DNA from 3 places in the Neorhizobium tunisiense genome. Region 1 is predicted to be linked to each of the others. Evidence: riboswitches for the same ligand, from Rfam matches in the RefSeq annotation. Region 1 holds a riboswitch; each other region holds the start of a gene.
What was found. Region 1 has a riboswitch for cobalamin ahead of ABCW43_RS07205 (aromatic ring-hydroxylating oxygenase subunit alpha). Riboswitches for the same ligand answer to the same signal wherever they lie in the genome.
Positions count from the first base shown of each region.

Region 2: another riboswitch for cobalamin. It lies ahead of ABCW43_RS27775 (DUF1636 family protein); the one in region 1 lies ahead of ABCW43_RS07205 (aromatic ring-hydroxylating oxygenase subunit alpha).
Region 3: another riboswitch for cobalamin. It lies ahead of bluB (5,6-dimethylbenzimidazole synthase); the one in region 1 lies ahead of ABCW43_RS07205 (aromatic ring-hydroxylating oxygenase subunit alpha).

Region 1 is NZ_JBDIUU010000001.1:1,350,197-1,354,470, forward strand. It holds gene ABCW43_RS07200 (BA14K family protein) at 1-293, opposite strand, end outside; gene ABCW43_RS07205 (aromatic ring-hydroxylating oxygenase subunit alpha) at 393-1,637, opposite strand; cobalamin riboswitch at 1,738-1,969, opposite strand; gene ABCW43_RS07210 (DUF6656 family protein) at 2,135-2,749, shown strand; gene ABCW43_RS07215 (L-threonylcarbamoyladenylate synthase) at 2,783-3,760, shown strand; gene ABCW43_RS07220 (FAD-binding oxidoreductase) at 3,789-4,274, shown strand, end outside.
Region 2 is NZ_JBDIUU010000012.1:163,641-167,914, reverse strand. It holds gene cobO (cob(I)yrinic acid a,c-diamide adenosyltransferase) at 1-298, opposite strand, end outside; gene ABCW43_RS27785 (CbtA family protein) at 295-1,065, opposite strand; gene ABCW43_RS27780 (CbtB domain-containing protein) at 1,079-1,255, opposite strand; cobalamin riboswitch at 1,293-1,521, opposite strand; cobalamin riboswitch at 1,581-1,788, shown strand; gene ABCW43_RS27775 (DUF1636 family protein) at 1,897-2,307, shown strand; gene cobW (cobalamin biosynthesis protein CobW) at 2,304-3,341, shown strand; gene cobN (cobaltochelatase subunit CobN) at 3,360-4,274, shown strand, end outside.
Region 3 is NZ_JBDIUU010000001.1:275,040-279,313, forward strand. It holds gene ABCW43_RS01480 (NADP-dependent malic enzyme) at 1-1,285, shown strand, start outside; gene ABCW43_RS01485 (hypothetical protein) at 1,401-2,141, shown strand; gene bluB (5,6-dimethylbenzimidazole synthase) at 2,142-2,828, opposite strand; cobalamin riboswitch at 2,910-3,097, opposite strand; gene ABCW43_RS01495 (NAD+ synthase) at 3,217-4,274, opposite strand, start outside.

The DNA.
Region 1 (4,274 bases):
GCCTGTATGGCACCACCGATGATGGCACCGGCACCGAAGGCGGCGAGCGGGAACCAGAACCCGTTGTAATAACGGTAGCCGGGCCGGCGATCGCGATAACCGCGATGGCCGCGATACCAGCCATAGCGGTCACGCCGGAAGTCGCGACGATACTGGACATTGGTGATATCGCCGGCGGCCGAAATGCCTGACGGGGCAGCCGGCATCTGAATGGCCTGTACAGGGACGACACCGGCGAAAATCGTCGCAACGGCAACCGCCGCGGCGGTCAGGCGCAAACGAAGAGCATTCATCTTGAGCGTTTCCTCATTCTGATTTTCAATCAGAAAACAACGCCGGATCTCAGATTCCGTTCCTGGCAGGGCAGCCCGGTGCCGATCACGACTTGGCGATCAGGCGACGATCGAGAGTTGCGCCTGGTCGCCCTGCAGCCGGTTGACCATGAAGTTCGAATACCATTCGACGAACTGCATGACGCCGCCCTCGTGGAGCGGCGAATAGGGACCCGGCTCATAGGCCGGCGAGCGAATGCCGAAGGCATTTTCCTCGACGATCTGGCGGTCCTGGTCGTTGGTCATGTTCCAGACATGCGTCAGCTCTTCGAGATTGTAGTCGACACCCTCGACCGCATCCTTGTGAACCAGCCATTTGGTGGTGACCGCCGTTTCCTCCGGCCCAAGCGGGGTGACGCGGAACGAGATCGCGTGGTCGCCGAGAATGTGGTTCCAGCTGCTCGGATAATGGAAGAGCAGCATGGTGCCGATCGAATTGATCGTCACGTCGTCGGAGAGTTGGCGCTGCACGGCGTTGCGGCCGGTCATCGTATAGCTCTCGGCATCCTCGATCAGCGGCATGCGCGCGACGCGGAACTGGCCGGTCTCGTCCATGCGGAACTCGCTCGGCAGACCGGCCTCCTCGCAGCGCTGCCAATGGGCGGCGATGACCGGATCGTCCTTGGCGCCCTGGACGCCGGTCGCGGTCGGCGATTCCGGATAGGTGCGGCAGAGCTCCGGGTGGTTGGCGGCGCAATGGTAACATTCGCGGTTGTTTTCCCAGACGAGCTTCCAGTTGCCCTTCTCGATGATCGTCGACTGGTGCGCGACCTTGGCTTCAGACAGGCGGTGCGGGGCCATATAGGGTTCGATCGCTGCGCGAACCGGGGCGAAATCCGGGGCTTCGTTGGCAAGGCAGATGAAGATATAGCCGGCGACGCTCTCGCAATGGACCTTCTTCATGCTGAACTGGGCCTTGTCGAAATCCTGCCCCATCTGGCGGCCGACCAGAAGCGAGCCGTCCAGCTCGTAGGTCCATTGATGGTAGGGACAGACGAGCCGCACCGCCGAGCCGTGCTCCTTGGTGCAGACGCGGCTACCGCGGTGGCGGCAGGTATTGTGGAGTGCCCGGATCTGGTTGTCGCGGCCACGCACGACGACGACCGGGTAATCGCCGATCTGCAGGGTGAAATAGGCTCCGGCCTTGGGCAGCTCGCAATCATGTCCGACGAACAGCCAGTCGCGATACCAGATCATGTCCAGATCGAGCTTGAAATAGGCGGGATCGGTATAGAAGGGCTGTTCGAGGCTGAAGCCTTCGCGGCGGTTCTTGAGCTGCCGCAGGGCCTGATTGCGAATTTCCATATCATCTTCCTCGTCAATGTGGACAGCGGAAGGACATGGAAATGCCGGCCGGCCCTAAAGCCCGCGCAACACCCTGTCCCGAACGCCCGCCGCGTCCGGTCTTCATTTTTGTCCCGAGGCTGGTTTCCGGGCTGAGGAGCTTGTCCCTTGGGGGACAGGCTCGGCGCCTTCCCGGGCGGCCCTTGCGGCTCTTTCCCAGTGGCTCATGCCGTGCCTTGTTGCTCCACCACCGTTGCGGGGGCAGCGCCGGATTAGGGTTTCTAAAGCCCCCTGCCGGCTTCCCAATTCTCCGCCTTCCCTAGTCAGGCGGCACCTCAAGATCGAGGCGGATATAATCATCGAGCGAGCGTGTCGCATAGGCGACATTGCGACATCGGCAACCGTGTTGGCGACAGCGGCGAAACGGCCCAGAATGCAACACTCCAGCCCCGCGAAAGCGAAACCTGTCATTAAGGGATAAGCCATAAAATCCCGGCTCGAATGGGAGCGATGCCATCGTGCAGGCCAAGGGAAAGATCCGTTATTACAAAGCCCCGCCACCAACGCCTCCGGCGCCGGTGGTGGTAAAGACTGCCTCCCATTCCGAATTCCTCCGGACAGGGCGCATCGCCCGCTACAATCCGATCTGGCTGCCGGAAGAGCGTCGCTATCTCACCCATAGCGAAGTCGCCGAGCGCACGGGCAAAAGGCTCGAGGCCGCCGGGGAAACGAGCCACAACCGGATCAACTCCTTCCACCGCTCGATCAAGTTTCCGAAGATCATCTTTCACCACACGCTCGATGAGCGGCCGCATCTGGGCTATTGCCACGTCACGGCGGCAAGAACGTTTCTTCCGCGCGGCGTCCCGGTGAGCTGGTCGTTCTATATCGCCAACTTCTTCTCCAAGATCGGCGAGGAAGAAACCTTCTTCGAGCATATCAGCCCGGCCTACTCACGCATGTATTTTGCCGTCGCTGTCGAACGCGAGGCAGGCCAGCCGCTGCAGATCAACCGCACGATCCGCAAGAACGGCCTTTTGTTCCAGACCAACGATCCGATGGAAGCCATCAAGAACGTCCTGATGCTCGGCACGTCCAACGAAATGCTTCGCGAGATCATCAAAAAGCTTTGAAGACGCCCCGGGCCGCGTTATTGACGAGCGGATATGACGGCTCAAATCATCGACATCACCCGGGATCATGACGGCGCGCTTGCCCAAGCCTGCACCGTCCTTGCGGATGGACTTCCCGTGGCGATCCCGACCGAGACCGTCTACGGACTTGCGGCCGACGCCACCAATCCCACCGCGATCACCCGCATTTACGAGACCAAGGGCCGGCCGCGCTTCAACCCGCTGATCTGCCATATGTCGGATCTCGACATGGCCGAGCGCTATGCCGTCTTCGATCCGATCTCGCGCAGGCTTGCCGGAGCCTTCTGGCCGGGTCCCCTCACCCTGATCCTTCCCCTGAGACCGGAAAGCGGCATTCATGCGCTGGCGACGGCCGGGCTCGATACGGTCGGCATCCGGCTTCCCAAGGGCTTCGCTTCCGAACTCATCCGCGCCTTCGGCAAGCCGCTCGCGGCCCCCAGCGCCAATACGTCCGGCAAGGTGAGCCCGACCAGCGCGGCCCACGTCGCCGACGACCTGGGCGACAAGCTGCCGTTGATCATCGACGGCGGTGCGGCTCCGGTCGGCGTGGAATCGACCATCGTTCGCGTCGAGGATGGTGTGATCAGGCTGCTGCGGCCGGGCGGGGTAGCCGCGGAAGAGATCGAGAAGGTGACCGGTCTTGCGGTGATCCGGCTGGAGGGACCGGCGGCGATCATCGAGGCTCCCGGCATGCTGGCCTCTCATTATGCGCCGGGTGCTGCGGTCAGGCTCAACGCCGACCATGTCGAGGCGGGCGAAGCATTGATCCGGCTCGGTTCGGCCCCGGTAAAGGGAATGGAGCTCGCCGCAGCGGTTTTTGACCTGAGCCCGTCCGGCGACCTTGCGCAGGCGGCGGCAAACCTGTTCGATTACCTGAAACGCGCCGACGCCACCGGCGCCGCCAGCATCGCCGTCACGCCCATTCCCGACCACGGGCTCGGCGAGGCGATCAACGACCGGCTGGCGAGGGCGGCCGCCCCGCGGGAATAAGCCGGGGGCAAAAGAGGAGGAGACGCTGATGGACATTTCCGGGCCGCAACCAGAACTTCTCGACCGCTTCGCCGCGATCGTCGGCGAAAATCACGTGCTGCGCGATGCCAGCGATCTTGCGCCGCATCTCGTCGAGGGCCGTGGGCTCTACAAGGGTTCTTCGCCGATGCTCCTGAAGCCCGGCTCGGTCGAGGAAGTGTCAGCGATCCTGAAACTTGCGAGCGAAACCGGCACACCGATCGTGCCGCAAACCGGCAATACCGGCCTCGTCGGGGGGCAGACGCCACGCGCCGGTGGCAGCGACCTGATCGTCTCGCTCGAACGGATGAACCGCATCCGAGACGTCGATCCGGTCGCAAACGTGCTGGTCGCCGATGCCGGCGCCATCCTTGCGGACGTGCAGAAGGCGGCGGAAGCCGTCGATCGGCTGTTTCCGCTGTCGCTTGGCTCCGAAGGGTCCTGCCGCATCGGAGGCAACCTCTCCACCAATGCCGGCGGCACAGCGGTACTCGCC
Region 2 (4,274 bases), on a different contig from region 1:
TGAAACCCTCGCCCATCGTGTGCCAGACAACGCGGTCGCCAAAGACGGCAAGCGCCGGCTGCTCTCCCGTCGACCAGGCACCCTTGATGAACTGCACCACGCCGACCCGGCGGTTGTTGCCGAGCATACGCAGCGCCAGGCCGAAAGCGGCGGTGGATTTGCCCTTGCCGGATCCGGTATGGACGATGAGAAGACCCTTTTCCTGGGTCTTCTCCGCCACTTCCGCATCCTGAACCGCCTTGCGGTTCGCCATCTTGGCACGATGACGCGCGACGGACGCCTCGTCGATCTCCTTCACCGGGAAGCAAGCTTCGCCGGAGATCCGGCAGAAGCTTCCTCGCCAGCGCGGAATCTTTCGCGGACCACACCGGTCAACGCACCGAGCACCGCCCAGAACACCAGGTTGGTGGCATAGACCGCATTGACGAAGCGGGCATAAAGATCCATCGGGACGGCGGTTTCATGGCTGGGCGGCAGCGGCGCGCCGACGAGATGCGGGGCGATCAGAAGCACGATCGCAAGCGCTGCGAACACGGCCGAGCGGGTATAGAAGAGCAAGCCTAGACCCACTGCCGTGCAGACTGCCGTCGAGACCCACCAGATCTGGCGCGGGCCGAGCTCAGCAGCCGGCATGCCGGGCAGTTCCGGCGGCAGGCCGAGGCCCGGCGCCAGGATGACGGTGAGGAAGCCGGCAATGCCGAACATCAAGCCACCGCGCCAGCCCTTGAAGCCGCCGAACGCTTCCGAAGCGGCGATCAGGACGAGGGCGAAGCCGATGCCGGACAGCATGTCTGCGGCGAGCGTATAGATGAAGCGCTCGAAGCCATCGGCCGGAGCCCAGGCTTCGTCATCATGGTGGTGGTCGGCAGCAGGTGCCGCCGCACCGGCCGTTGCGGGCGCCGCGTCATGGCTATGGCTGTGAGCGACCTCACCGCCGGCATTTTCAAACACCTCCGCCTGCAGGATCAGCGGTACCGTGGAGAAGCTCTGCATCACGGTGAGCAGCAGCCCGGACAAAAGCCCGGCGATCACCGCCGTGAAGACGATGTTACGAAACAACGACATTTGGGAGAACTCCTCAGTGGCAGGGGAAGGCGAGCGAGTGGCGCGTGTCATGCGCGGCATTGTGGACGACTTCCAGATGCGAGAAGCCGACAAAGCCGACGATGAACAGGCCGAGCAGGGCCGTCATGCTGAGGGGAATGATCTTCGAAGCGGAAATGGTGACTGCGGTTGCAGCAGAATTCGGTACCATGGTCTCGTCCTTTCGCCCTCCACCCGAGGGCCGTTCACGTTCTTTGCCGCCTCTGGCAGGTCTCCTGGCTCGCGGATCGGACGCCTTCTCCCGCCTTCCCAGGATCCCGTTGGCCGGATTTCCCAGTGGCTTGACGGCCGAACGGCCGTTTTGGTCGAAGACTTTCCGCTTACAGTTGCGGGGGCAGCCGCGGGTTGGACGGCAGAATTCCGTCGCACCGCATTCCCTCTAAAACCCTTCCGGGCACCATAGGCTCAGTCACTATAGACGAATTCGGCGTCACGGCAATCGCCTTTGCGACGCATTGACATGGGTGTGCGACCGGGCTTACTTGAAAGGAGATGGTCCCTTTCCGGCAACGGGGAGGGCTAAGAGAGAATGCGGTGCGATCCCCTTTCCTAGGGATCAATGCCGCGGCTGCCCCCGCAACTGTAGGCGGCGAGCCATTGCCGAGAAGCCACTGGGAAACCGGGAAGGCAGGCAAATGGCGACGACCCGCGAGCCAGGAGACCTGCCGTCCGTTTAATTTTGCTTCACCGGGCGGGGTGCTCCGGAGGAAGTTTCTCGATCACCGCAGAGGGAATTCGACCTTCTGCTCCGCGCCCCGATTTTTTCGACCCCGGCGGGAACGCGGCTGACCGATGAGTGACCACCAACCAGATGATCCGGCAACCGCCCGCCCGGCAGATGTGACGATTTTCGTCTGCACCAATTGCCGTGACGCGTCCGACGGCGAAATCCGACCGGGCATCGCGCTGATCGCGGCGCTACGCGAGGCAGCAAGCGGCAAGCCGCTCGCCGTCAAGCCGGTCACCTGCCTCGCCAATTGCGAAAAGAGCCCGAGCGCCGCCTTCAACCACAAGAGCGGCTGGTCCTATGTATTCGGCCATCTGTCGCTCGACAATGTCGAGGATATCGTCACCGGCGCGATGATGCTGGCCGAGGACGAGCGCGGTTTCCTTCCCCTTCGCGGCCGTCCCACCTGCCTGCGCGGCAAGGGCATGACGGCCCGCATCCCACCCTTTGATCATCACGAGGACATGCCATCATGAGCGTTTCGTTCGACCGCGTTCCCTGCACCGTCGTTACCGGGTTTCTGGGAGCCGGCAAGACCACGCTGATCCGCAACCTGATTGAAAACCTCAAGGGCAAGCGGCTTGCGATCATCGTCAACGAATTCGGCGATGTCGGCATCGACGGCGACGTGCTCAAGGGCTGCGGCATCGAAAGCTGCCCGGAAGACAACATCATCGAGCTTGCGAATGGCTGCATCTGCTGCACCGTGGCCGATGATTTCGTGCCGGCGATCGACCGGATCCTGGCCATGGAGCCCCGCGTCGATCACATCCTCATCGAGACCTCCGGCCTCGCGCTGCCGAAGCCGCTCGTCCAGGCGTTCCAGTGGCCGGACGTGAAGGCACGTGTGACGGTTGATGGCGTCATCGCGGTGGTGGACGGGCTCGCGCTCGCCGAAGGCCGTGTCGCAGACGATCATGAGGCGCTCGAAGCCCAGCGCGACGCGGACGGCTCGATCGACCATGACGATCCGGTCGAGGAAGTGTTCGAGGACCAGGTGGCCTGCGCCGACATGATCGTGCTCACCAAGAGCGACCTTCTCGATGCCGCCGGCCTCGCGACCGCCAGGGATCGCGTGTCCGCACATCTGCCGCGCGCCGTCAAAATCGTCTCGGCCGCCAATGGCGCCATCGATCCGGCGGTGCTGATCGGCCTTGGCCTCGCCGTCGAGGACGACATCGAAAACCGCAAGACCCATCACGACGACGAACTGGACCACGATCACGACGATTTCGACAGCTTCGTCGTCGATCTGGCCGCAGTCACCGATGCCGAACAGCTCGCCACCCGCATCTCCGCCACGGCCGAAGCAGAGAACGTGCTGCGCATAAAAGGCTTCGTGGAAGTCGCGAACAAGCCGATGCGCCTGCAGGTTCAGGCAGTAGGATCGCGCGTGAACCATTATTTCGACCGCGCCTGGGCACCCGGCGAAGCGCGGACAAGCCGCCTGGTCGTGATCGGCGAAAAAGGCATCGACCGCGCAGCGATCGAAAGGATGCTGGCCGCATAAGAAGGCCCCGAGGGAAGGATGCACATACTCGCCACCACATCGTCGTCGCTTGACGACCTCATCGAACCGGTCGACCTCAACCAGTCGCCGGCCGATGTAGTGGTGCTGTCCTTTTCCGGCAGCGACCTGAACGGCATTGCGGCGGTGTGGAATAAGTCTGCAAGCGGCGGGAGCGATACCCCCACCGAACACAACTCGGGCAAGCTTAATCCCCCCATTCCTCCAACTCTCCGCCTCACCAACCTCTCCGATCTCCGCCACCCCATGTCGGTGGACCTGTGGATCGAAAAGACGGCGGCGCATGCCAAAGTCATCCTCGTACGCATCCTCGGCGGCTATGACCGCTGGGCCTACGGCGTCGAGGAGCTTTCCCGAATGGCGCGCGCCAAAAAGATCGCGCTCGCCCTCCTGCCCGGCGAATGCAGCATCCGCGACGAGCGGCTCGCCGCGGCCTCCACGGTCTCGGAAAACCAGCTCGCCGGCATCCTGTCCTGCTTCCGCGAAGGCGGGCCGGACAATATGCGGCTCCTCGCAAAATTGCTGACGGCCCTGGCCGAGGGTAGAACGGAACCTCTGCCACAGGCAGCACTCATGCCGAAGGCCGGTTACCACAAGCCGGGAATGGGCATCGTCGAGACCGATGACCTTCTTGCCGGCCTTGCGCCGGATGCACCGCGCCTGCCGATCCTGTTCTACCGCTCGATGCTGCTTGCCAATGACGCCGCACCGATCGATGCACTGTTCGAAGCGCTGCAGAAACGCGGCTTTGCGCCGATGCCGATCTTCGTCAGCGGTCTGAAGGATGCGGATGCTATCGCCTTCGCCGAACGCGCGATTTCGGACCTCAAGCCCGCCGCCATCCTCTCCACCACCGCCTTTGCCAGTGGCACCGACGGGAACGGCGAAACAATCTTCGACCGCACCGGCGTGCCG
Region 3 (4,274 bases), 1.1 Mb from region 1:
CCGGACGATCAACGAGGAGATGAAGATGGCAGCGGTCAAGGCGATCGCAGCGCTTGCCCGCGAGGAAGTCTCCGACGTTGCCGCGCGCGCCTATTCCGGCGAGACTCCGATCTTCGGAGCCGACTATCTCATCCCCTCGCCTTTCGATCCGCGCCTCATCCTGCGCATTGCCCCGGCGGTTGCCAAAGCCGCTGCCGAGACCGGCGTCGCATCCCGGCCGATCCAGGATTTCGAGGCCTATCTCGACCAGCTGAACCGCTTCGTGTGGCGCTCCGGTTTCGTCATGAAGCCGATCTTCAGCGCCGCCAAGGTTTCGGAAAAGAACCGGGTGATCTTCGCCGAGGGCGAGGACGAGCGCGTCTTGCGCGCCGCCCAGGTTCTGCTCGAGGAAAAGACGGCGACCCCGATCCTGATCGGTCGTCCTTCCGTCATCGAGGCACGGCTTGCCCGTTTCGGCATCCGCATCCGCCCGAATGTCGATTTCGCCGTGGTCAACCCGGAAGACGATCCGCGCTATCGCGACTATGTCGACGAATATTTCGCCCTGGTCGGCCGCGAAGGCATCAATCCGGAAGCGGCGCGCACCATCGTGCGCACCAACAACACGGTGATCGGCGCGCTCGCGGTCAAGCGCGGCGATGCGGACGCGCTGATCTGCGGCGTCGAAGGCCGTTACGACAAGCATCTCAGCGACGTGAACCAGATCATCGGCAAGCGGCCGGACGTCTGCGCCTTCTCGGGCCTCAGCCTGGTCATCTCCCAGCGTGGTGCGATGTTCTTCACCGACACCTTCGTCAACTACAACCCGTCCGCGCAGGAAATCGCCGAGATCACGGTTCTGGCGGCCGAGGAAATCCGCCGCTTCGGCATCACCCCGAAGGCGGCGCTGATCTGCCATTCGAATTTCGGCTCGCGCGATTCGGAAAGCGCCCAGAAGATGCGGACCGCCCTGAAGCTGGTGCGCCAGCGGGCACCGGAGCTTGAAGTGGACGGCGAAATGCAGGGCGGTTCTGCCCTGTCGGAAACGCTGCGCAAGCGGGCCATGCCGAACAGTTCGCTGACCGGCGAGGCCAACCTGCTGGTTTTCCCGAACCTCGACGCGGCAAACATCTCGCTCGGCCTCGTGCGCAACCTGACGGACGCCTTGCATGTCGGCCCCATTCTTCTGGGAGCGGCCCAGCCGGCGCATATCCTGTCGTCCTCGGTCACGTCGCGCGGCGTCGTGAACATGGCGGCGCTGGCGGTTGTCGAAGCATCGCAGCCAAATCTGCAATTTCAATCTTAAATTGCAGATTCACCCGCACAGCGGTTTGAGCCCTGAACAGGGCTCGAACTCCCTGCTGCAGAAATGACCTGCGCCGGGTATTGCCCCGATTTTTGAGGGCGATGCCGGCGACTTTATGAGATTGTCAACCGGAACGTTCCATGATGCCATCTCCACTCTGGAGAGGATGCCGGAATTGCCGATACCGCTTCGCGGCCTGCTGACCATACCTCTGTTTTTTCTGCCGGCCGCAGCGCTTGCGGGGGACCCCGCCGTTTGTGCGGCACTCTACCGGAAACTTGGAAACAGCCCGCAGATCATCGGCAGCACCTCCGTGGCGCGCAGCTATGCCCAGCAACTCGGCGAATACAATGCCGATATCCGGGAGCTCAGGATCGACATGCGCCGCGCCGGCTGCGGCAACGGCAGCGTCGTGGTTCTGGGCGGCCCGAATGCCGAGGTCTGCGGCCAGATGCGGGATGCGCTGGACAGAATGGAGCAGAGCCGCGACGCGCTGGCAGCGGAACGGAACAGTTCGCGGCAGATGATCCTGCCCTCGGAAGAGCGCAATGCCATTCTCGCCGCCATTCGCGAACAGCGCTGCATCCCCTCTTTCGAGCCTCTGCCGCCTGTCGTCGACGACCGCCGAAAGGTGCCGGGGATCGAGCTGCCCAGGCAGGAGGAGCCCTATTCCGGGATCACCAAATTGCAGACGCATCCGCCGCAGGCCGCAGTCCAGCGGCCAGTGCTCACACCGCCACCGGAGCGAGCCTACGATCCGAACAAGAAGGTGCGCACCGTCGGGCCGACCTTCCTGCCCGATGAGAGTATCGATCTCAGCAATCCGCAATCGGCAGGACCGCAGCCGCAGCAATAGTCAGCGGTTTTCCCATCGGTCCTCAAAGATCAGTTCGTCCAGGGTCAGGCGCTGGCGCCAGCCCTTGAGCGCCAGCTCCGGCTCGCCATAGAGCCGGTCGACATAACCGAGGCAGAGCCAGGCGACGATCTCGATGCGGTCGGGAATGCCCAGCAGCCCGCGCACGTCCTCGTCGCGAAAAATGCTGACCCAGCCGACGCCGACGCCTTCGGCCCTGGCAGCAAGCCAGAGGTTCTGCACGGCGCAGACGGTCGAATAGGCGTCCATGCGCGGATTGTGGGTGCGGCCGAGCACGACCGGGCCTGCGCGATCCGGATCACAGGTGACGCAGATCGACAGCGGTGCCTTGCGGATGCCTTCGAGCTTGAGGCTGCGGTACAAATCACGGCTTTCCTCCGCAAACATTGCCTCCGCTTCGTCATTGGCGCGCGAAAAGGCGGCCCACGCTGCCTCCCGCACCGCCTGGTCTCGGATGAGGATGAAATTCCACGGTTGCATGAAACCGACCGAGGGGGCTGCATGCGCGGCGCCAAGCAGCCGCTTTACCAAGTCGTCCGGCAACGGATCGGGCAGGAACTGGTCGCGCACGTCGCGTCGCGTCTCGATCGCCTTGTAGACGGCCGCACGATCGGCCTTCGAAAATTCACCGGCAGGCAGCAAGGCATGCGCGAAAGGGTCAGGTCGCATCGTTTATCCCCAACAATGCCGTCGCTCCCCAACCTTTCGAAAGCAAGGAGAGGTCCGAAACCTTTCCGCCGTCCGCGCGGGTTCGGTCTATCGTGTCAGGCCGGTCTTCTGACTTGGCTTCGTCCGCTTCCCGCCGCAGCCTTCCCGGTTTCCCAGTGGCTAAATTCCTGCGGCCGGGCGTCCACCTCACAGCGTTGGGCACGTTCCGGATCCACCCCGGATTCCCGATTCTCCGGCTTTTGGCCGGCACCTGACAGGATCGGTTATGCCCTTACCCAATCCCCGGCGCAAGACGCTCATGCGACGGCGAAATAGCGCACCTAGGCGAATTCACTGCTGCGGGTGACCAGTTGGGCGCCTCGATCTGCGCGGGGCCATGATCCCTCTCCTACCGATCGCGGAAACGGTTGGTGATCGGGTAACGCCGGTCGCGGCCGAAATTCTTCTTGGTGATTTTGACGCCCGGCGCCGATTGGCGCCGCTTGTATTCGGCGAGATAGAGAAGGTGCTCGATGCGGTGAACGGTCGCGATGTCGTGGCCGCGGGCGATAATCTCCTCGGTGCCCATCTCCAACTCGACGAGGCACTCGAGAATGTCGTCGAGCACCGGATAGGGCGGCAGCGAGTCCTGGTCGGTCTGGTTGGGCCTCAGTTCCGCGGATGGCGCCTTTGAGATGATGTTCTTCGGGATCACCTCGCCGCTCGGGCCGAGAGCCGTCGGCGGCAGGTGTTGGTTGCGCCAGGCGGCCAGCGCATAGACCTGCATCTTGTAGAGGTCCTTGATCGGATTGAAGCCGCCGTTCATGTCGCCGTAGAGGGTCGCGTAACCGACCGACATTTCCGACTTGTTGCCGGTCGTCACCACCATCGAGCCGAACTTGTTGGAGATCGCCATCAGGATCGTGCCGCGCGCGCGGCTCTGGAGGTTCTCCTCGGTGATGCCCTCCTCGGTTCCCTCGAACAGCTCGGCCAGCGCCGACGAAAAACCATCCACCGGCTCGGCGATCTGGACGATATCGTAACGGCAGCCGAGCGCCCTGGCGCAATCGGCCGCGTCCTTCAGCGAATCCTCGGATGTATAGCGATAGGGCAGCATCACGGTGCGCACCCTCTCCTCGCCGAGCGCATCGACGGCGATCGCCGCGCAGATGGCGCTGTCGATACCGCCGGACAGGCCGAGCACGACCGACTTGAAACCGTTCTTGTTGACGTAATCGCGGAAGCCGAGCAGGCAGGCGCGGTAATCCGCCTCCTCCTTTTCCGGAATGCGCGCCATCGGGCCGCGTGCACAATGCCAGGTCTCGCCAATTCGTCTCCACTCGGTGACGGCAACGGCCGGCTCGAACTGGCTCATCTGGAAGGCGAGCGACTTGTCCACATTGAAGGCGAAGCTGGCGCCGTCGAAGACCAGTTCGTCCTGGCCGCCGAGCTGGGCCGCGTAGATCA